3 regions of the Neorhizobium sp. T7_12 genome follow, and region 2 is predicted to be linked to each of the others. Evidence: riboswitches for the same ligand, from Rfam matches in the RefSeq annotation. Region 2 holds a riboswitch; each other region holds the start of a gene.

Region 1 (7,270 bases), on a different contig from region 2:
GCAGATGCCGGCCGAGACTGTAGGGCGTGCCGTTCTTGTAGCCCATGATGCCGCAGATGATCATCGCCTGGTTGATGATGGTCAGGATCGTCTCGGAGGAAGCCAGCTTGACGTTGTTCATGGCGATCGAAAACGCCATGGACGACAGCTGGACGTGATCCGCCTTGGCATCCGCGTAGATCCTGAGGCCGGAGAGGATGCCGGCCTTGAGGAGCTGCAGCAGGTTCGAGGCTTCGGCGAGCCTCAGCGCGCCGGGCGGTTGGGTGCCGCCGGCCTTGCGGGCGGCGGCGCGCACGAAGGCCTGGGCGCGCAGTACCGCATCGGCGGCGATCCCGTACCAGACCGCGCTCCAGAGGAGATGCGAGGTGGCGAGCATCGATTGCGCCGCGATTTCGGCGAACGGCTTTGGAAAGATCTGGACGGACGGCGCCTCGCCCCTGAAGAGGAAGCCGTCGGAGCAAGTGCCGCGCATGCCGAGCGTATCCCAGTCGACGGTCTTCTGCAGGGTATACTGGCCTTGCTTGAAGACGGTCATGACCTGGTCGGTCGGTGCGGCCTTTTCGTTGGAGCGCGAGGTGACCATGATCGCATCGGCGTGGGCGCCGTAGGAAATCACCGTCGCATCCTTGGTCAGGCGGCAGACGTCGCCCTCGACCTCGATCGCGCAGATGGAGTTGCGCATATTGCCGCCGATGCCGCCCTCGGTCGTCGCGGAGGCGACGAGAAGCTGGCGGCCGGCAAGCTCGCGCATGAAGTCCTTATGCCATTCGCTGTCGCCACCATGCTCCACGAGGCTCGAAACCTTAATCTGGTGCATGGCGAAAACCATGGCGCTCGCGGCGCAGGCCTGTCCCAGGATGGAGCAGACCTCGGCGATCTCGGCGATCGAAGCGCTCTCGCCGCCGAACGCGGCCGGGATCTGGATGCCGATCAGGCGCTCGGCTTTCATGGCATCGACCGCTTCGCGGGGGAAGCGGCCGTCATGATCGACGCGGTCGGCAAATTCGGCCGCTACGGTTGCCACGCGGTGAGCGCGGGCGCTCAGGCTCATGTCGGCGGCAAAGGCGGGGAGGCTCATCTCAAGCGGCCTCGCGCGCTTTCAGGATATGCGAAACCGTCTGCTCGATCGCAGCTATGCTGGCGAAGGACTTGCGGTTCAAAAGGCTGTCGGGAAACTCGATGTCGAAGGCCTCTTCCAGGCCGAGCATCAGTTGTACGGATGCAAATGAGGAGAGGCCGGCCGCATAAAGATCGGCGCCGTCTTCCAGCTCGGTCACCGCGACCGGAAGGCCGCCTACACGTGTGAGCAATTCGCGAATGGTCTCGTTCATCTCGACATCTCCGGATCGTTCAAATCTGCGTTCATCGCTGGGGACGTTACTACGCAGGAAAGCATAAGATTCCGGCAATAAACGTCGTGAAGTTAGGGCTGCGGGATTCCGTAAAATCCGATCGATCGCCATCGGCATGGCCCGGCTTGACATCAACGGCCCGCGGGTTTCTGATGGCGCCATTCACCAGGGGGGTCCCGCCAAGGGGCTGAGATACTGCTGGTCGGAACGGCTTTGGCCGGCCGAGGCGCAGTGACCCGTTGAACCTGATCCAGTTCATACTGGCGTAGGGACGGTGCGGGCGCTGCGGCAGCGAGGGCGGGAAACCGTCCTTCGCATTCCGGGGTGTTTTTCCATCATTCCAACACTGGAACTGGGTCTCCAAACGTCAAACCTTGGAGCCTTGAACCATGAATATCGCAACCACCAAGCTCACCCCGGTCGTCACCACCGGCCCGCTTCCCGTTTCCACGAAGGTCCTGAAAGCAGGAACGATCCACCCGGACGTCCGCGTGCCGATGCGCCAGATCGCATTGCATCCGACCTCCGGCGAACCGCCGGTCACCGTCTACGATTCCTCCGGTCCCTATACCGTCGAAGGCGCCGCGATCAGCATCGATGCCGGCCTGCCGCGCCTGCGCGAAAGCTGGATTGCCGCCCGCGGCGATGTCGAAACCTATGAGGGCCGCATCGTCAGGCCGGAGGATAACGGCTTCGTGTCCGGCAGCCACCTGACGCCGGAATTCCCGATCCGCAACCAACCGTTCAAGGCGAAGACGGGCAGGGCCGTCACCCAGATCGCCTATGCGCGGGCCGGCATCGTCACGCCGGAGATGGAATTCGTCGCCATCCGCGAGAACCTCGGCCGGCAGGCGGCCAGCGAGCCGCTCATCCGCGACGGCGAAAGTTTCGGCGCCCATGTGCCGGACTTCGTGACGCCGGAATTCGTTCGGCGCGAAGTCGCGGAAGGCAGGGCGATCATTCCTGCCAACATCAACCATCCCGAATCCGAACCGATGATCATCGGCCGGAACTTCCTGGTGAAGATCAATGCCAATATCGGCAATTCGGCCGTCACCTCGTCGATGGCCGAGGAAGTCGAGAAGATGGTCTGGGCGATCCGCTGGGGCGCCGATACGGTCATGGACCTGTCGACCGGCCGCAACATCCACAATATCCGCGACTGGATCATCCGCAATTCGCCGGTGCCGATCGGCACCGTGCCGCTCTACCAGGCGCTCGAAAAGGTGAACGGCGTTGCCGAAGACCTGACCTGGGAGGTCTATCGCGACACGCTGATCGAGCAGGCGGAGCAGGGTGTCGACTACTTCACCATCCATGCCGGCGTGCGGCTCGCCTATATCCCGCTCACCGTCAACCGCGTCACCGGCATCGTTTCCCGCGGCGGCTCGATCATGGCCAAGTGGTGTCTGCACCACCACAAGGAAAGTTTCCTCTACGAACATTTCGAGGAAATCTGCGACATCGCCCGGGCCTACGACGTGTCGTTCTCGCTCGGCGACGGTCTTCGCCCGGGTTCGATCGCCGATGCCAATGACGCGGCGCAGTTCGCGGAACTGGAGACCCTCGGGGAATTGACGAAGATCGCCTGGGCGAAGGATTGCCAGGTGATGATCGAAGGCCCCGGCCATGTGCCGATGCACAAGATCAAGGCCAACATGGACAAGCAGCTCGCGGTCTGCGGCGAGGCGCCGTTCTACACGCTCGGGCCGCTGACCACCGATATCGCGCCGGGCTACGACCACATCACGTCGGGTATCGGGGCGGCGATGATCGGCTGGTTCGGCACCGCCATGCTCTGCTACGTGACGCCCAAGGAACATCTCGGCCTGCCGGACCGCAACGACGTCAAGGTTGGCGTCATCACCTACAAGATCGCGGCACATGCCGCCGATCTCGCCAAAGGCCATCCGGCGGCGCAGGTGCGCGACGACGCGCTGTCGCGCGCCCGCTTCGAATTCCGCTGGGAGGACCAGTTCAACCTGTCGCTCGATCCGGAAACGGCCCGCTCGATGCATGACGAGACCTTGCCGAAGGAGGCGCACAAGGTGGCGCATTTCTGCTCCATGTGCGGCCCGAAATTCTGCTCGATGCGGATTTCCCACGACATCCGCGCCGAAGCGCAGAAGGAGGGCCTGGAAGCCATGGCTGCGAAATATCGCGACGGTGGCGATCTTTATATGCCGGTCGAGAAGGAGTGAGCTGATCCTATCCCCTCCGATGTGGAAGCCAGTTCATTCGCCGTGAGGGGACACGTTGGGGCGGGGAAGAGGAAGCCCGGCGAGGTTATTCAAAGCCTTGGGAGAAAAATACCGTCCTCTTTTTCCCCGCCCTCGAAACCCATGCCTACAATCCCCCCGCTTCCGTCGCCGGAGTGTTTCGCGAGACGTTCGCGGGCAGGCGGAGGCCGGCGCTTTCATCGGAACCGTAACGTGCGGGGATGGTGGAAGAGGTGAAAGCCATGGGAGATGAAGTCTCCCTATCAAGCCTCCCCCGGACAGCCATGTCCGGTTCGGTTGAGCCGTGCAAGTGGCAGGCCTGTCCCGAAAGGATGGGCGCGAACAAAGCCACGCAGCGAGGCGAGATGATCACCTGTAGGGGCCGGAAGCCCCGAAAAGACGCCGAAGGCCACGCGAATGCGGAGCCACCATTAAAAATCAATCGAGGTTCCGCATTCGTGTGGGCTCTCCAATTCCGGGCCAAGCCACGGGCGCATTTCGCCGCGTGAACAAGAACCCGTGTCATTTCGGAGGATACGCATGCTCCCCGCCGCGGAAATCGCTGACGGAATAACAGCCGCCTTCGCCGCGCACGGCGCTTTCGCCGATCACCGCCTTGCCGTGGCCGCCGGGGATATCCAGGACATAGGTCGGCTGGCAGAGGCCGGAGATGGTGCCGCGCAGCGCCGAGACGATCTTCTGGCCTTCGGCGATATCCAGCCGGAAGTGGCTGGTGCCGGGTGCGAGATCCGGATGATGAAGGTAATAGGGCTTGATCCGGGTCTCGACGAAAGCCTTCATCAGGTCGCCAATCACCGCCGGATCGTCGTTGACGCCGCGCAAAAGCACCGTCTGGCTCACCATCGGAAAACCGGCATCGACCAGGCGGGCGCAGGCGGTGCGGGCGGCGTCGGTCATTTCGCGCGGGTGGTTGGCGTGCAGCGCGATGTAGACGACCTTGCCGTTTTCCTTCAGTGCCGCAATCATTGCCGCGTCGATGCGCTCGGGCTCGACGACGGGCACCCGCGTGTGGAAGCGGACGATCTTTACATGGGGAATATCGGCAAGGCCGCGCATGATGGCAGCAAGCCGTCTCGGCGAAAGGACCAGCGGGTCGCCGCCGGTGAGGATCACTTCCCAAATCTCCGGATGCTCGCGGATATAAGCGAGCGCCGCCGACAGCTCCTCGGGCGCCAGCGTTCCGTCGCCTTGCGGCCCGACCATCTCGCGGCGGAAGCAGAAGCGGCAATAGACCGGGCAGATATGCACGGCCTTCAGCAGCACACGGTCCGGATAGCGGTGAACGATACCCTTGACCGGGCTGTGCGCCTGATCGCCGATCGGGTCGGCACGCTCTTCCGGAGTCGTCAGCAATTCGTTCGGATCTGGCACGAACTGCCGAGCGATCGGATCGTTTTGATCGGTTCGGTCGATGAGCGAAACCACGGTTGGCGTCAGCGCGATCGCGTAGCGGTCTGCGACGGCTCGGATGCCGTCGAGCTTTTGGGGCTCGATCAGGCCGGCGGCCGCGAGATCTTCCGGGGTTTTCAATGAACGGACTGCGGTCACGAAAACACCTCCGCGACCGGCGCCCACATGACCTGTTCGATGCGGGTCGCGCCCGTTGCCAGCATGGCGAGCCGATCGAAGCCGAGTGCGGCGCCGCTCGCGTCGGGCATGATCGAAAGCGCGTCGAGAAAGTCTTCGTCGAGCGGGTAACGTTCGCCGTAGATGCGGGATTTTTCGGCCATCTCGTGCTCGAAACGGCGGCGTTGTTCGCCGGCGTCGGTCAGTTCTCCGAAGGCGTTGGCAAGCTCGACGCCGCAGGCATAAAGCTCGAAACGTTCGGCGACGCGCGGATCACGGGGGGACGGCCGGGCGAGCGCTGCCTCGGAAACGGGGTATTCGTGGAGGATCGTCGCGCGGTCCTGGCCGAGATGCGGCTCGACCTTCTCGACCAGGACTCTGCTGAAGAGGTCTGCCCAGGTATCGTCTTCGGCAAAGCGGATATTGGCCTTTTTCAGGCCGGCCGCCAAGAGATCGCGGTCGGTATCGCCGTTCGTCGCGACGGAAGCGAGCAGGTCGATGCCGGCGAACCGGTCGAAGGCCTCGGCGAGCGTCAGGCGTTCCGGCTCGGCGAAAGGATCGACTTCCAGCCCGCGGAAGGCAAAGCGCCCGGTCCTGGTGGTGTCGGCGGCCAGTGCCAGCATCTCGGCGCAATCGGCCATCAGCTGTTCGTAGCTTTCGCCGACGCGGTACCATTCCAGCATGGTGAATTCCGGATGGTGCAGCGGCCCGCGTTCCCGGTTGCGGTAGACATGCGCGAAGGTGAAGATGCGCTCCTCGCCGGCGGCCAGCAGCTTCTTGGCGGCAAATTCCGGCGACGTGTGCAGATAGAGCGGCGCCCTGCCGCCATCGATGGCGATCGCTTCGGTTGCGAAGGCATGCAGGTGGGTCTCGTTGCCCGGGGAAACCTGGAGCGTCGCCGTATCGACCTCGATGAAATCGCGCTGCGAGAAGAAGTCGCGCAACGTCGTCTGGACCGCGTTGCGGCCCATCAGGAAGGGCCGACGGTCGGCGTGGTTTGCCGGCGTCCACCAGGGCGAGCGGGATATGGCAGGTCGCGACGAGCTCATTTACGGCTTTCTTCGCCGGTTCTCCCCGGCAAGGCTTCCACTTTGCGCGGTTTTGGAGTAGTTCCGGCCGGAAAACAGACGATCCGTCCTTCGGGCCGGTTATCGCCCGGTCCTCTACGACGCATTTTCGGCAGTTACAAGCCGGTTCGCACCACAAGGAATCCTATGGTCAAGGTCATCGCCTCTTCTGTCCGCAAGGGCAACGTCATCGATGTGGACGGCAAGCTTTATGTCGTTCTCACCGCCGAGAACTTCCATCCCGGCAAGGGCACGCCTGTCACGCAGGTCAATATGCGCCGCATCGTCGACGGCGTGAAGGTGTCCGAGCGCTGGCGGACGACCGAGCAGGTCGAGCGCGCCTTCGTCGAGGACGTCAACCACCAGTTCCTCTATCAAGACGGCGAAGGCTTCCACTTCATGAACCCGGAAAACTACGACCAGGTCGTGGTGGACGTGGATACGATGGGCGACCAGAAGGCCTATCTTCAGGAAGGCATGACCTGCGTTCTGTCCATGCATGAAGGCATTGCGCTGGCTCTTCAGCTGCCGCGCCACGTGACGCTCGAGATCGTCGAGACCGAGCCGGTCGTCAAGGGCCAGACGGCATCCTCGTCCTACAAGCCGGCCATGCTGTCGAACGGCATCCGCACGGCGGTTCCGCCGCATGTCGATGCCGGCACCCGCGTCGTGATCGCCACCGAAGACAATTCCTACGTCGAGCGCGCCAAGAACTGATCGTCGAATTGATCGTCCCCGGCCTTTCCGGGGGTGATAAAAAAACCTCCGAAGCGCTGGCTCCGGAGGTTTTTTGTTGTCGGTTATGTTGGGGCGGAGCCTACTTCTTGACGACCACCGACGCGACCTTGGTATCGGTCTTGCCGAAGGCGTAACCGCCGCCGATCGCTACGTTGAGCGAGACGTAGTCCTGCGCCATCTGACGCACGGCGGCTGCGAGGTTCGACTGAGCGGTCGAGACCTCACGCTGGGCGTCGAGAACGTCGAGCAGCGAGGAAGCGCCGTCACGATAGCTGGCGGTGCCGAGCTGCAGGGCTTCTTCGTAGGA
Region 2 (7,270 bases):
ATCCGTCGCCCGCCGCATGCACGATACGGCGGCGCGAATGGGCAGCCTCCAGGCCGAGCGAAAGCGAACCTTCAGCGGCCCGGTCGAAACGCACGCCGAATTTTTCCAGGATGGCGATGGCGTTCGGAGCTTGCCTCAGGATCGAAGCGGCGACGGCCGGATCACAAAGTCCGTCGCCGGCTGCAAGCGTATCAGCCAGATGCAGGTCCGCGCTGTCGTCGGTGCCGAGGCTCGCCGCAATGCCGCCCTGCGCCCAGGCGCTCGACGTTTCCGCACCCAAGGCGGCGCGGGTGATCAGCACGACGGGCTGAGGCGCCAATGTCAGCGCCGTCACCAGCCCCGCCAGACCGCTGCCGACGATCGCGATGCGGCCGGCAAGATGGTCGAGGATTTCGGTCATATGGCGAGCATCCTCTCGACCGCACGGCGGGCGGCAACCGCGATCGACGGATCGACAGTCACCTCGTGCCGGTTTTCCTCCAGCGCCTTGCGGATGTTGGCAAGCGTGATCCGCTTCATGTGCGGGCAGAGATTGCAGGGCCGCACGAATTCCACATCCGGATGATGCACGGCGACATTGTCGCTCATCGAGCACTCGGTCAGAAGCACGACACGGGCCGGCTTCTTTTGGCCGACATAATCCGACATCACGGCCGTCGAGCCCGCAAAGTCGGCCTCGGCCACCACTTCCGGCGGGCATTCCGGATGCGCCAGCACCACCACGCCCGGATGTGCTTCGCGCAGATCGCGGACATCCTGCGCATTGAACAACTCGTGCACTTCGCAATGGCCGTGCCAGGCGATGATCTCCACATTGGTTTCCCGCGCCACGTTCTGCGCCAGGTATTCGTCCGGGATCATCAGCACTTTGGGAACGCCGAGCGATTCCACCACCTGCTTGGCATTGCCGGAGGTGCAGCAGATGTCGGATGCAGCCTTCACCGCCGCAGACGTGTTCACATAGGTGATGATCGGCACGCCGGGATGCGCCTGCCGCAGCAGCGCGATGTCCTCGGGCGTGATCGAATCCGCCAGCGAACAGCCCGCCGCCATGTCCGGGATCAGCACCGTCTTTCCCGGGTTCAAGAGCTTTGCCGTTTCGGCCATGAAGTGGACGCCGGCAAGCACGATGACATCCGCATCCACCTCGATCGCCTTGCGGGCAAGCGCCAGACTGTCGCCAACGATATCCGCGACGCCATGGAAGATTTCCGGCGTCTGGTAATTGTGAGCGAGGATCACGGCGTTGCGGGTGCGCTTCAACTCAAGGATCGCTGCGACATCCGCCTCGTAGCTCATCCACTCGGCCTTGGGGATGACACGGCTGACACGATCGTAAAGCTGGGAAACCGAAAGCGGAGAATTCATCAGCAGCTCCTTTTATACTCGAAGTGAGTATATCCGGCGCAGAGACATATTCTCGATTCGAGTTTATGTCAATTACGTGAAAGCGGAAGTTTCGAACCGGAAAGCGCCCGCTCTTCGAGGACCGCATGGCGGTAGCGGAAAAGCTTGGCCGGTCTCCCGCCGGTTTCGCTGGTCGTCTCGCCGGTTTCCTCGATCAGCTCCTGCTGGTCGATCAGCCGGCGGAAATTCGGCTTGTGCAGCGTCAGGCCAGCCAGCGCCTCGACAGTGCGCTGCAATTGCGACAGCGTAAAACTCTCCGGCATCAATTCGAAGACCACCGGGCGGTACTTGATCTTGGCGCGCAGCCGCGCGATCCCGGTCGCCAGGATGCGGCGGTGGTCGGCAAACATCGAACGCCCGAAACTTTTGGCCGGCGAGCAGCCCGCCTCGGCGACGAGCCCCGCCTCGTACATCAGTTCGTAACGCTGCAGGCCGAGATCCTCGTTCCAGGCGGCGCCGTCGAGGCCGAAGGCAAAATCGACGCGGCGCCGGCGGTGTTCGCGCCGCGCAGTTTCCGCCGCAACCCAATCCTGCAGGCGGCCGGTGATGGCGGCCAGGATTTCCGGCCTCCCCCCGCGATGGTCTTCCCAGGGGAAATATTCGTACCAGCCGTGCCAACCGGGTTTTCCGGCACCGGGCGCGGCCTGCTCGCGGACCAGGCCGAGATAGCTGATCGAGATCGTCCGCCCCTCGGCATCCTCATGGGTCCGGTCGCGATCGGCGAAGGTATAGAGCTGTTCGAGATAACCGAGCGGATGGCCCGTCTGGTCCCCGACCCATTCGCGAAGCCCGGCCTGCAGGCTCCTGTGCCCAAGTTCGAAGGGGCCGGACGGCAGCGCATCTCCGGAGCGAACCGTCATCACGCGCGGCTCGTCGCCGGTGACGGCGGACAGAACCGCGATCAGTTCCGCATGGGCAAGTCCGATGGTCAAGCAAACTCCGGGGGTACGTAACGTGCGATGCCTATCTGGCACGGAAATCACGTTACGCGAACCCCGGCGTTCAAATCAAACAATATCAGCAGCTTGGCCTACTTGATTTCGACCGCGAGGTCCCCGATCGGCGGCACGGTCTTGATCAATCCCATTTCCTGCATGAAGGCGGCGAAGCGCTGGTAACGGCCCTGGTCGAGTGCGGCCGGACGCTTGGCAAAGCGCGGCAGCGTGTCGAAAAACGCGGCGCGGTTCAGTTCGTCGTCGAGGTTGGGATAGGCCTTGACGAACAGCTGCCAGGCCTCCTGCGGATGATTGGTGATGTAGATCGAAGCCTGTTCGACGGCATGCAGGAAACGCGGCAGCCGGCTGTCCGCGGCAAAATCACGGCGGGTGACGAAGATCAGCTCGTCATAGGCCGGAACGCCGTGCTCCTCCGGGAAAAATGCGCGCCCCGCATGGCCTTCCAGCTTCATCTGGGTCAGCTCGAAATTGCGGAACCCGCCGAGCGTCGCATCCACCTTGCCGCCGATCAGCGACGGTGAGAGCGAAAAATTGACGTTGATCAGTTCCACATCGCCGTTCGAAAGCCCTTCGGAGGCCAGCATGCGCTTCAGCATCGCATCCTCGAAGCCGGTGACGGAAAAGCCGACCTTCTTGCCCTTCAGGTCCTTGAGGCTCTTGATCGGACCGTCCGCCAGCACAGTGACGGTGTTCAAGGGCGTCTCGACCAGCGTGCCGAACCGCACGAGCGGCAGGCCTGCCTCGTGGTCGAGATAGAGATTGGGCTGGTAGTGGATGCCGATATCCGCCTGCCCTGCGGAGACGAGGCGCGGCACCGCGGAGGCATCGGACGGCGGGATAAGCTCGACGTCGAGATTGGCATCGCCAAACAGCCCGCGTTGCTGGGCGATGACCATCGGCGCATGGTCCGGATTGACAAACCATTCGAGCAGCACGCTGAGCTTGTCGGCGGCCTGCGCAGAAATCGGGGTGGCAAGGCTGGCTAGCGCGATGAAGGACGCGGTGAGGATACGGATCATGATCGGACGGAACTCCTTGATGCGAACTGGGATGAGGATGAAGATGAGAGGTCGGCTTCGCTGGCCCACGGGGCGAGCCCGGCGGTCAGCCGGTCGATGAGAAGCCTTAGAATGAGGGTAAGGATTGCCAGTATGGTCATCGCCGCGAACACGGTGTCGGTCTGCATGCGGGCATTGGCCTGGACCATCACGAAGCCGAGCCCGCCGGACGCGCCCACCCATTCGCCGACCACGGCTCCAAGCGGCGCAAGCGGGGCAGCGACCCGAAGACCGGAGACGAGGCTCGGGATCGCCAGCGGCACGCGCATCGACACCAGCGTCTGCCAGTGGTTCGCGCCCTCCAGCGAGACGGCGTCAAGGATTTCCTGATCGGTGCGGCGAAGACCGTCGGCAAAGGCGGAGGCGACCGGAAAGAAGATGATGATCGTCGTCATCGCCACCTTCGAGGCGAGCCCGAAACCCAGCCAGAGAACCAGGATCGGCGCCAGCACGAAGACGGGAAAGGCCTGCAGGATCAGCACCATCGGCCAGACGAGACGGCCAAGCCGCGGCAACGCGGCGACCCCGAATGCCGTGGCGATGCCGAGGCCTGCGCCGATCGCGAGGCCCAGCGCGATTTCCGTCAGCGTGACGAGGCCGTTCTGCAGCAGGAAACCCGGCTGCCGCCCGAAGGCGGAAGCGACGGCAATCGGAGACGGCAGAATGTAGCGGGGCGGAGCAAACAGCCAGACGCCCGCTTGCCAGAGGGCGACAAGCAGGACGAGGCCGATGACCGCATGGGACGCGCGCATGATGCTACGCGCCGAACCTGCACGCCGGGACCGGATGCCCTTTCGGGACAACGGGAAGAATGGATGTCATCGGTCGATCTCCAGATCAGTCAATCACGGAGATCCAGGTAAAGCGGAGAAGAGAAAGTATCGTCGAATGACGCTTATTTCCGTTCCTACGCCGGCATGACCCGGATCAGGTTCAAGGGTCCGGCTCACCGCCATCTCAGCATCGTCAAGATGCCCCCCTCGGAAGAACACGATAACTGTCGGTTTTCGCTATGTCTGTCAAGCGGACCGGACGGTCCGCCCGCTATCGTTTCCAACTCACCGCGCGTAGAGACGGTCGAGGCGGACCACCCTGCCCAGCAGGGCCAGCGCGATGACGGTGAAGAGGATCAGGACGGCCGAGATGGCATGCGCGGTCGGCTCCAGGCTGAAGGTCGATTCCGCGTAGATGCGGACCGGCAGCGTCGTCAGTCGGGCGGTGGTGAGGAAGCTCGTCACCGTCACCTCGCCGAAGCTCAGCAGGAAGCCGACGATGCCGGCTGCGAACAGCCCCGGCGCCAGGCCTGGCATGATGATCAGGAAGAAGCGCCGCACCGGGCTTGCGCCGAGGCTCGCCGCCGCCTCCTCCTGCGCCCGGTCGAGCCCCATGACCGAGGTGGTCAGAAGCGTGATCGCAAACGGCAGAATGACGATCACGTGGATCGCCACGAGGCCGAGGAAGGGCGGAATGATCAGGTAGATCTGCAAGAGCCGCAGCATTCCGACCCCGATCGCCACGTGGGGCAGCGACATCGGCAGCAGCCAGAAAGCCAGGAGCGCGGAGCGACCCTTGAACGGATAACGGGCGAGCGCGAAGGCCGCCGGCAGCGAAAGCGAAAGCGCCACCAGCATCGAGGTGACGGCAAGCCGCACCGACACCCAAAAGGCATCCGCGTAGGTTCCGGCAAAAAACACCGCCTCGTACCATTTGAGGGTGAAACCGCGGAAGCCGGAAGCGGTCGCCTGCGGCACGTCGTTGAAACTCTGGATGCAGACCAGCACCAGCGGCAGCAGCAGGAGCAGCAGCGAGATGGCGAGCAGCAGTTTCGAGACGATCGGCCCGAGGATGTTGATGATCGGCACCAACCAGCGCGGTATGCTCCAGGGATTGCTGGGCTTGCCCTTCAGCCACGGCATCAGGCGGTTGAGCGAATAGGCGCAGAGCGCCGCAAACGCGAGACCGGTGACGGTCATGATGATAGCAAGTGCTGCGGCAAGCGGCGCATTGAGGTTCTTGATCGCTTCCTGCAGCACCAGCATGCCCGTGGTCCAGACCTTCTTTCCGCCGAGCAGGGAGGCGGAAACGTAAGCCGTGGTCGCCATCAGGAAAACGATCACAGTGCCGGAGCGCAGGCCGGGCAGCGAAAGCGGCAGGTCGACGGTGAGAAACCGGACCGCGGGAGAGGCGCCGAGGCTCTGGGCCGCTTCATGCACGCGCGGCGAAGTGTTCTGCAGGTTATCGTAGAGCGCCAGCACCATGAAGGGCAGGAAGACCTGCGCCAGCGCGACCGCGACCGCGCCGTGCGTGAACAGCATGTACCGGGCCGGCGGAATGCCGATCAGCCCGGTGACCGAATTGATCAGCCCTTCGGGTGCCAGCAGGAGAATGATGCCGAGCGAGCGCACCACGACATTGGTCAGCAGCGGAATGAGGATGACGGCGAATGCGGCCGCGCGGTATTTCACCGGCATCCGTGCCAGCCAGTGGGCAAGCGGGTAACCGAGAAGCGCGGTGATGACGGTCACGCCGAGGCCAAGCAGGATGGTTTCGGAGACGACGCCGAAATAGAAGCCGTCGGAGACGATATCCCGGAACTGCGCGATCGACGGCGTTATGAACAGCGGGCCGAAAGGATCGGGATACTCGTGCAAGGAGAGCACGAGTACCACGAACATCGGCGCCGCGAAGGACAGAAGCAGCCAAAGGGTGACCGGCGCTGCAAGCGCCGGCCCGATCCAACGGTTCATCCTGCGATCTCCCGATCGTATTTTGCCTGCCATTTGGCCCGGCTGGCATTGATCACGTCCCAATCGAAATCGACGAGCTTGGCGACATCGGCATCGCCGAGCACGAGCTTCGACTTGATGTCGTCCGGGACCGTGATGTTGCTGACGGTCGGTGAATAGTAGATCTGGCGCGCGTAGGCGAGCATGCAGGGTTCGGAGAGGTGCAGGTTGATCCATTCCTCGGCGAGCTTCTGGTTCTTCGTGCCTTCGGTGATGCAGGCAACGTTCATCGAAAGCGCCTGCCCCTCGACCGGCTTGGCGATCGCTATATTGGGATTGCGCGTTTCGACATAAGACTGGGTGAAGCTGCCGAACTCGACCGAAAGATCGGCGAGTTTCTGGTCGAACATTTCGAAGAGCTGGGCCTGGCTGCCCTGGATCGCTGCGAACGGCTTCAGTTCCTTGACCTTTTCGAAGCCGATGTCGGCGTTCTTCTCGTCTCCGCCCCAGACGCGGGCGGCCATCATCAGCGCGGAAATGCCTTCGGCGCCCAGACCATCCGGCCAGGCGATACGGCCCTTCCATTCCGGGTTCCACATGTCCTTCCACGAGGTGATCGGCTTCGACGCCTTGGTTTTGTCATAGACGATCGTGCAGGGGTTGAAGGCGACTCCGTAACCACCCTTTCGCGCACTCGGATAGAGCGCCTCGAAGTTCTTGACGGCAGGCGTCGGCGCCTGGGTCACGCCGTCCTTCACGGCCTGGCGGCTTTCGAAGATGTTCAGGTAGAGGACGTCGAAGCTCGGGCGACCGCGCTCGGCATAGGCGCGGGCACGGCGGTCGCCGGTGCCGCCAAGAACGTAGCTGACCTTGCAGCCGTATTTCTCGACGAGCGGCTTCTCGACATGTTCCCTGACGATCTTTTCCTGCGCGCCGCCCCAGATGCCGACGACCAGTTCGTCGCCCTTCTTGGGCTCCTGGGCGGAGGCGGGACGGATGATGTGGAACGGTGCGGCGAGACCGGCACCGGCGATGAGCTTGTTGAATGTACGACGCGAGACGTTCATGTCTTGGTTCCCCTTTTTCGGTCAGATGAATGTGGCGCCACCCGGCTGGGTCTGGA
Region 3 (7,270 bases), on a different contig from region 2:
ACAGTTCGATCATGGCGGCGATGTCGCCGACCCGACCGTGCAACGTTGCGGCGTCAGCGGTTTCGAGCGCCACGTCGGTGCCGCCGCCCATCGCGATGCCGACATCGGCGGCGGCAAGTGCGGGCGCGTCGTTGATGCCGTCGCCAACCTTGCCGACCACGAAACCCTGGCTTTTCAGCTCGCCGACGATGCGGCTCTTGTCTTCCGGCATTAGCTCGGCACGCACCTCGATGCCGAGGTCCTTGCCGATCGCGGCCGCGGTGCGGGCATTGTCGCCGGTCAGCATCACGATCCTGATGCCGGCATCGGTTAGCGCCTTCAGGCCCTCCCTGGCGTCGGGACGCGGTTCGTCGCGCATGGCGACGGCACCGGCAAGGAGCCCGCCGACGATCAGCACCGAGACGGTCTTGCCTTCGTCGTTGAGGCCGGTGATCCGCCGGCCGTGCGCCATCGGCAGCGAAACGCGTTCGACTGCGGCCTTCGGCGAACCGAAGAATACCTCCTGGCCTTCGACAATCGCCGTGACGCCCTTGCCGCCGAGCGCCCGGGCATCTGTCGCAGCCGGGATCTCCACCTCGTCATCGGCAGCCTTGGCAAGGATGGCGACGGCGAGCGGATGGCTGGAGCCGGTTTCCAGCGCGGCGGCCAAGCGCAGCACGTCTTCCGCATTGCGGCCGAAGGCGATGACATCGGTCACCTGGGGCTTGCCGGCCGTCAACGTGCCGGTCTTGTCGAGCGCGACGGCGGTGATCTTGCCGAGCGTTTCGAGCACCGCGCCGCCCTTCATCAAGAGGCCGCGGCGGGCACCCGACGACAGCGATGCGGCGATTGCCGCCGGCGTCGAGATGACCAGCGCGCAGGGGCAGCCGATCAAGAGGATCGCCAGGCCTTTGTAGACCCACTCGCTCCAGGACGCACCGACAACGAGCGGCGGCAAGATGGCGACCAGTGCGGCAACGGCGACGACACCCGGCGTGTAATACCGCGAGAACCGGTCGATGAAGCGTTCGGTCGGGGCCTTGCTCTCCTGCGCCTCCTCGACCAGCCGCACCACGCGGGCAATCGTATTGTCCTCGGCAGCTGCCGTGACCCGAACCCGCAGAGCGGCATCGCCGTTGATCGTGCCGGCAAACACCGTATCGTCGATGCCCTTGGCAACCGGCGTGCTTTCGCCCGTCACCGGCGCTTCGTCGATCGCGCTTTCGCCGGCGATGATGACGCCGTCCGCCGAAATGCGGTCGCCGGGACGCACGAGGATGGTCGCGCCAACCGCAAGGCTCTCGGCCGGCACTTCGCGGGTCTGGCCGTTTTCTTCGAGCAGCGCGTTCTTCGGCACCAGCGCCGTCAGGCTCTGGATGCTCTGCCGCGCCTTGCCGGCCGCGACCCCTTCCAGCAATTCGCCGATGAGGAAAAGGAAGACCACGGCGGCGGCCTCTTCCGACGCGTCGATGATGACAGCGCCAACGGCGGCGATCGTCATCAGCATCTCGATCGAAAACGGCGTACCGGCAAGTGCTGCCATGATCGCGCGCCGGGCGATCGGCACGAGGCCGACCAACATCGCGGCGGCGAAGATATAGGTGTCATAGGCGGGAACGAGGTGGCCGAGCCCGTAAGCCGCCGTCAACACGAACCCGACCAGGATGGTCAGGCGGCCCTTTGCCGATTTCCACCACGGCCCGTCCATCGGCCCGTGATCGTGGCCATGCAGGTCTTCGATTTCTTTGGTGGCGTGGTCGTTATGGGAATGATCGTGCCCACCGTCGTGGCTATGTTGGCCGTGACCGGCCTCCCCCTCATCCGACCGCTCCGCGGCCACCTTCTCCCCGCTGGGGAGAAGAAGACTTGCCGCTCCGTCTCCGTCCTCCTCTCCCCTTGGGGAGAGGTCCACCGAGCGAAGCGGAGGTGGGGTGAGGGGGCCGCTCGCTCCGACGTTGGCCGGCGCCCTCTGACCCAGCGCCCTCAGCGTATACCCCAGCCCGACAACCTTCTTCTCGATCGCGCCAAGATCGCCTGTCCCGTCGTGCTTTACCGTCATCGTGCCGGACGCAACCGAAACGGACACGTCCGCGACGCCCGGCATGCGGCGAACCGCGGTGTCGATCTTCGTCGCGCAGCTGGCGCAATCCATGCCGCCAACCTTGTATCGTGCCTGTGTCGTGGCGCTCATCGTCTCTTTCCCGTTTGGACCGAGCCCCGTCTCTACAACCTCTAGCGACTAGAGCTGCAAGGCCTAAAATCAGAAAAAATCACTGGCGAAGCGCATTCTCTTTGCTGTAAGCCATGGTGAAGACAGGGGCGTCCGGCAGAGCCGGGCTGAGAAGCACCCTTAGAACCTGAACCAGATCATGCTGGCGGAGGGAGTCGTCCGGGCGTTCAACATTGCGCCCCGCGCCTGCCCCGCCGAACGAGGCAGACATGCAGACGACAACGCTCCTTGCGGAAACCCCCGGCCAGCTGTTGACGGCGATGCGCGCGAAAAATCCGCTCGTCCAGAACATCACCAATTTCGTAGCGATGAACATCGCAGCCAACGTGATGCTCGCGGCCGGCGCCTCGCCCGCCATGGTACACACCAAGGAAGAAGCCGGCGAATTCGCCCGTATCGCTTCGGCCCTGACGATCAATATCGGCACCCTGTCGCCGGATTTCCTGGCCGGCATGAAGGCCGCGGCCGCCTCCGCCACGGAAGCTGGCAAGCCATGGGTGCTCGATCCCGTCGCCCATTACGCCACCGCCTATCGTCGCGCGGCAGTCGCCCAGCTCATCGAACTGAAGCCCACGGTCATCCGTGGCAATGCGTCGGAAATCATCGCGCTGGCCGGCAGCCAGTCGAGCGGCCATGGCGTCGATAGCGGCGACAGCGTTGCGGCGGCCGAAAGTTCCGCCATCGCCATCACCCAGCGGCAGGCCTGCGTGGTGGCCGTCACCGGCGAGGTGGATTTCGTCACCGACGGCCGGCGTTCGGTCCGCATCCTTGGCGGCTCCGCCCTGATGCCGCGGGTCACCGCGCTCGGCTGCTCGCTCACCTGCCTGGTCGGCGCCTTTGCGGCAAGCACGGACGATCCCTTCGAGGCGACGGTCGCCGCACTCGCCATGTTCGCGGTCGCGGGAGAGGAAGCGGCGTTTACCGCCTCCGGTCCCGGCTTCTTCTCGCCGATCTTCCTCGACCGTCTCGCGGCGCTGACCGGCGAGACGCTCGATGCCAAGGCAAGGATCGTTTCCGCATGAAAAAGACCTTCGATCTTTCCGTCTACCTCGTCCTCGACCCGGATCTCTGCCGCGACATCGGCATGGTCGAGACGGCAAGGCTGGCGGTCGCCGGCGGCGCGACCATCGTCCAGCTCCGCGACAAGCAGGCGGATACAGCTAAGATGATCGAAACCGGCCGGGCTCTGAAGGCGGTGCTGGCAGGCACCGGCGTGCCCCTGATCATCAACGACGACGTGGAGGCAGCGATCGTGATTGGAGCGGAAGGCCTGCATGTCGGCCAGAGCGATATGGTGGCGGCGATGGCGCGCCAGCGCGCCGGCCATGGCATGATCCTCGGCCTCTCGGTCGAAAACGAAGACCTGGCGCGACGGGTGGATCCGTCCATCATCGATTATGTCGGCATCGGTCCCGTCTTTGCGACCGGCACCAAACCCGACCACAAGCAGCCGATCGGTTTCAACGGGCTTGCGCGCATCGTCGCCATGGCGTCGGTTCCGGCAGTGGCGATCGGCGGCGTCAAGGCGGATCATGCCGGCCTCGCACTCGCCGCCGGCGCAAAGGGCATCGCGGTCGTCTCCGCTATCTGCGGCCAGCCCGATCCTGAAGCCGCAGCCCGCAGAATTGCCGCGGAAATCGAAAGGGCGCGCGCATGAGCATCAAGAATGTCCTGTCGATCGCCGGTTCGGACCCTTCCGGCGGCGCCGGCATCCAGGCGGATCTGAAAACCTTTGCGGCCCGCGGCACCTATGGCATGGCGGCGCTGACCGCGCTGACCGCTCAGAATACCCAAGGCGTCACCGGGGTGCATGCGGTGCCCGCCGCCTTCGTCGCAAACCAGATCCGCACCATTTTTCTCGACGTGCGCGTCGACGCGGTGAAGATCGGCATGATCGCCAATGCCGAGATCGCCGAGGCGGTTGCCGACGTGCTGCGCCCCTATCGCGATACCGTGCCGATCGTGCTCGATCCGGTGATGATCGCCAAGGGCGGTTCGCCGCTGCTGGCGCTCGATGCGGTGGACGCCGTCACCTACAAGCTGATGCCGCTTGCCACCGTCGTCACCCCCAACCTGCCGGAAGCAGCAGCCCTGCTTGGCGAGACGATCGCCACGACCCGCGAAGAGATGGCAGCCCAGGCTGAGCGGTTGTTGAAGATCGGTCCCAAGGCCGTCCTGGTGAAGGGCGGTCATCTGGAAGGCGAGGACAGCCCGGACGTATTGGCGGACGCTACCGGCATCCACTGGTTCGAGGGCAAGCGCACCGCGACCAGAAACACCCACGGCACCGGCTGCACGCTGTCCAGCGCAATCGCAGCCGAGCTCGCAAAGGGCGCCTCGCCCGCGCAGGCGGTCGCCGTCGCCAAGACCTATCTCGCCGGCGCAATCGCCGCCGCCGATACCCTCACCGTCGGCACCGGCCACGGACCAGTGTCGCATTTCTTCGCGTGGTGGTGAGGGCGAGACGACTGGTTCTCAGCCCTTCTGCACCGCAATCTTCTCGAAGGCTATTGCGATCTCCTGGCTGCCGTAGGGCTTCTTCAGAAGTACTGCGCCTTCTACTGCCGCTTCGTCCGGAATGCGGTCGTTGCCGGTCGCGAATACAATACCGACATCGGGAGATAGCTTGCGCGCCTGTTGTGCGAACTCGCCGCCGGAAAGACCCGGCAGGCCGAGATCGGTGACCACAACGTCAAAGCTGCGCGCCTCGATCATGGTAATCGCCTCCTCCGCGGTCGAGGCTTCGGAAACCTGGTGCCCCAGTTCGGCCAGCAGATCGGCCGCGCTCATGCGGATCAGGAAATCGTCCTCGACCAGCAGCACGGAATAGCGCGGCAGAACCGGCCGCGGCCCGATCGGCGCGGCGGGCGGCTTGGCTGCAAAAGACGCCCTCACCCGGTTGCGATGCTGCTGGCCGTTCAGCACGTGACGGATCTTTCGCGCCAAGGCCTCGCGGGTATAGGGTTTCGAGAGCAGTTCGACGCCGGGATCGAGCCGGCCGCCGTGCACGATCGAGTTTTCCGTATAACCCGAGGTGAACAGCACGGCGATATCCGGCATCCGCTCGCGCGCGTGCCTGGCAAGCTCGGTGCTCTTCAGCGGCCCGGGCATCACAACATCGGTGAACAGAAGATCGACCGGCACGCCGCTTTCGATGATACTCAGCGCACCCGCAGCGTCCTTCGCCTTCAGCACCGCGTAACCGAGATCGCCGAGCAGCTCGACGACGGTGGCGCGCACCTGCTCGTCATCCTCCGCCACCAGAATGGTTTCCGTGCCGCCGGTCACCGGGCCGAAATCGGCGTCGGTCACCAGATCCTCACTGCGCTGGATGCGCGGGAAGTAGATCTTGACGGTCGTGCCCTGTCCAAGCTCGCTGTAGATCTTGATATGGCCGCCGGATTGCTTGACGAAACCGTAGACCATCGAGAGGCCCAGGCCGGTGCCCTTGCCGATGGGCTTCGTCGAGAAGAACGGCTCGAACACCTGTTCCATCACCTCCGGCGTCATGCCGGTGCCCGTGTCGGTCACCGCCAGCATCACATATTGGCCGGCCGGCACGTCCGCATGCTGGCGCACGTAATTGTCATCGAGGAAAGCGTTGCCCGCCTCGATCGTCAGCTTGCCGCCGCCTTCCATCGCGTCGCGGGCGTTGATCGCGAGGTTGAGGAGCGCATTCTCGATCTGGGTCGGGTCGACCAGCACATTCCAGAGGCCGCCGGAGCGGATCGTCTCGACCTCGATATCCTCGCCGAGCGTCCGGCGCAGCAGCTCTTCCATGCCGGTGAGGAACCGGCCGATATTGACGACCTTCGGCTCCAACGGCTGGCGGCGGCCGAAGGCGAGCAGCTGACTTGCGAGCTTGGAACCACGCTGCACCCCGGCAAGCGCATTCTCCACCCGGCGACCGGCGCGCTCGTTGCTGGCAACGTCCTTGGCGAGAAGCTGAAGATTGCCGGAAATCACCTGCAGCAGGTTGTTGAAGTCATGCGCGACGCCGCCTGTCAGCTGGCCGAGCGCTTCCATCTTCTGGCTCTGGCGCAGCGCCTCCTCCATCTTCATGCGTTCGGAGATCTCGGAGGCGATCTTCTGTTCGAGGCCGGCGTTCAGCACCTGCAGCGCCTCTTCGGCGCGCTGGCGTTCTGCCAGGTCGCGTTCCGCGGCGCGGAAAAGCCGCGCATTGTCGATGGCGATCGCCACCTGGCCGGCAGCTCCCACCACCAGCCGCTCATGCTCCTCACGGAACTGAGCCGGCTCGGCATGGCCGAAGAAAAGGCCGCCGAGCACCTCGCCGGAGCGGGAGATCACCGGAACCGTCAGATAGCTGCGCACCGGCAGATGACCCTTCGGCATGCCGAAATACGGATCATTGCGGCCGTAGCGTGGGTCCGCCATGATATCGTCGGAGCGGATAACGCCCTCGCCGCTGAATGTCGGCGCGAAAACGGCCGTGTTGCGCGGCATCGGAAAATTCGCGAAAGCCGACCGGGGAACGCCGGACAGCGCATAGAGCATGTAGCTCTCGCCGCGGTCGTTGACGACGTTGTAGAAGAAAGCTCCGAGCTGGGCGCCGGTCAGTTCGACGCCGGCGTCGGTGGTCATCTGCACCACCTTTTCGAGGTCGAGTTCGGCGGAAAGTTCGGCCCCGAGCCGGTTCAGCACCTCGAGATGCCGGGTCTCCTTGAGAAGCGCGATCTCAGCCTTCTTCAGATCGGTGACGTCGCTGCCCTGGATGAAGATGCCAGTCGGCTGGCCGGCGTCGTCGACGATCGGCTGATAGACGAAATCCACGAAACGTTCTTCCGGCGGCTGGCCGGGCCGGCGCGCCAGCATCACGCTCACACCCTGGCCGAGATGGGGACGGCCGCTTCTGCGGACCTCATCGAGCAGGTCGGAAAACCCCTGCTCCGCCACTTCCGGCAGGGCTTCGCGGATCGGCCGACCGAGCAGCTCGCGGCCGCCGACAAGGCGCATATAGGCGCCGTTCGCCATTTCGAAAACATGGTCCGGTCCGGTCACCATCGCCATGAAGCCCGGCGCCTGGTCGAACATCAATCTCAG

Evidence for each region. A riboswitch is a leader RNA that binds a small molecule or an ion and turns the genes downstream of it on or off. The one in region 2 is predicted to bind thiamine pyrophosphate.
Region 1: it holds a riboswitch for thiamine pyrophosphate, as region 2 does, so the genes downstream of both, thiC (phosphomethylpyrimidine synthase ThiC) here and C5J26_RS04050 (ABC transporter permease) in region 2, are expected to answer to the same signal.
Region 3: it holds a riboswitch for thiamine pyrophosphate, as region 2 does, so the genes downstream of both, thiM (hydroxyethylthiazole kinase) here and C5J26_RS04050 (ABC transporter permease) in region 2, are expected to answer to the same signal.

Annotation. Positions count from the first base shown of each region.
Region 1 is NZ_PVBK01000017.1:7,797-15,066, reverse strand. It holds gene C5J26_RS25745 (acyl-CoA dehydrogenase family protein) at 1-1,078, opposite strand, end outside; gene C5J26_RS25740 (acyl carrier protein) at 1,080-1,331, opposite strand; TPP riboswitch at 1,510-1,642, shown strand; gene thiC (phosphomethylpyrimidine synthase ThiC) at 1,742-3,553, shown strand; gene C5J26_RS25725 (lysine-2,3-aminomutase-like protein) at 4,094-5,140, opposite strand; gene epmA (EF-P lysine aminoacylase EpmA) at 5,137-6,207, opposite strand; gene efp (elongation factor P) at 6,373-6,942, shown strand; gene C5J26_RS25710 (efflux transporter outer membrane subunit) at 7,043-7,270, opposite strand, start outside.
Region 2 is NZ_PVBK01000001.1:792,318-799,587, reverse strand. It holds gene C5J26_RS04070 (L-aspartate oxidase) at 1-400, opposite strand, end outside; gene nadA (quinolinate synthase NadA) at 397-1,368, opposite strand; gene C5J26_RS04060 (hypothetical protein) at 1,437-2,339, opposite strand; gene C5J26_RS04055 (ABC transporter substrate-binding protein) at 2,438-3,382, opposite strand; gene C5J26_RS04050 (ABC transporter permease) at 3,379-4,173, opposite strand; TPP riboswitch at 4,309-4,412, opposite strand; gene C5J26_RS04045 (ABC transporter permease subunit) at 4,480-6,168, opposite strand; gene C5J26_RS04040 (PotD/PotF family extracellular solute-binding protein) at 6,165-7,214, opposite strand; gene C5J26_RS04035 (ABC transporter ATP-binding protein) at 7,236-7,270, opposite strand, start outside.
Region 3 is NZ_PVBK01000013.1:20,594-27,863, reverse strand. It holds gene C5J26_RS23070 (heavy metal translocating P-type ATPase) at 1-2,170, opposite strand, end outside; TPP riboswitch at 2,285-2,380, shown strand; gene thiM (hydroxyethylthiazole kinase) at 2,419-3,231, shown strand; gene thiE (thiamine phosphate synthase) at 3,228-3,866, shown strand; gene thiD (bifunctional hydroxymethylpyrimidine kinase/phosphomethylpyrimidine kinase) at 3,863-4,666, shown strand; gene C5J26_RS23050 (response regulator) at 4,685-7,270, opposite strand, start outside.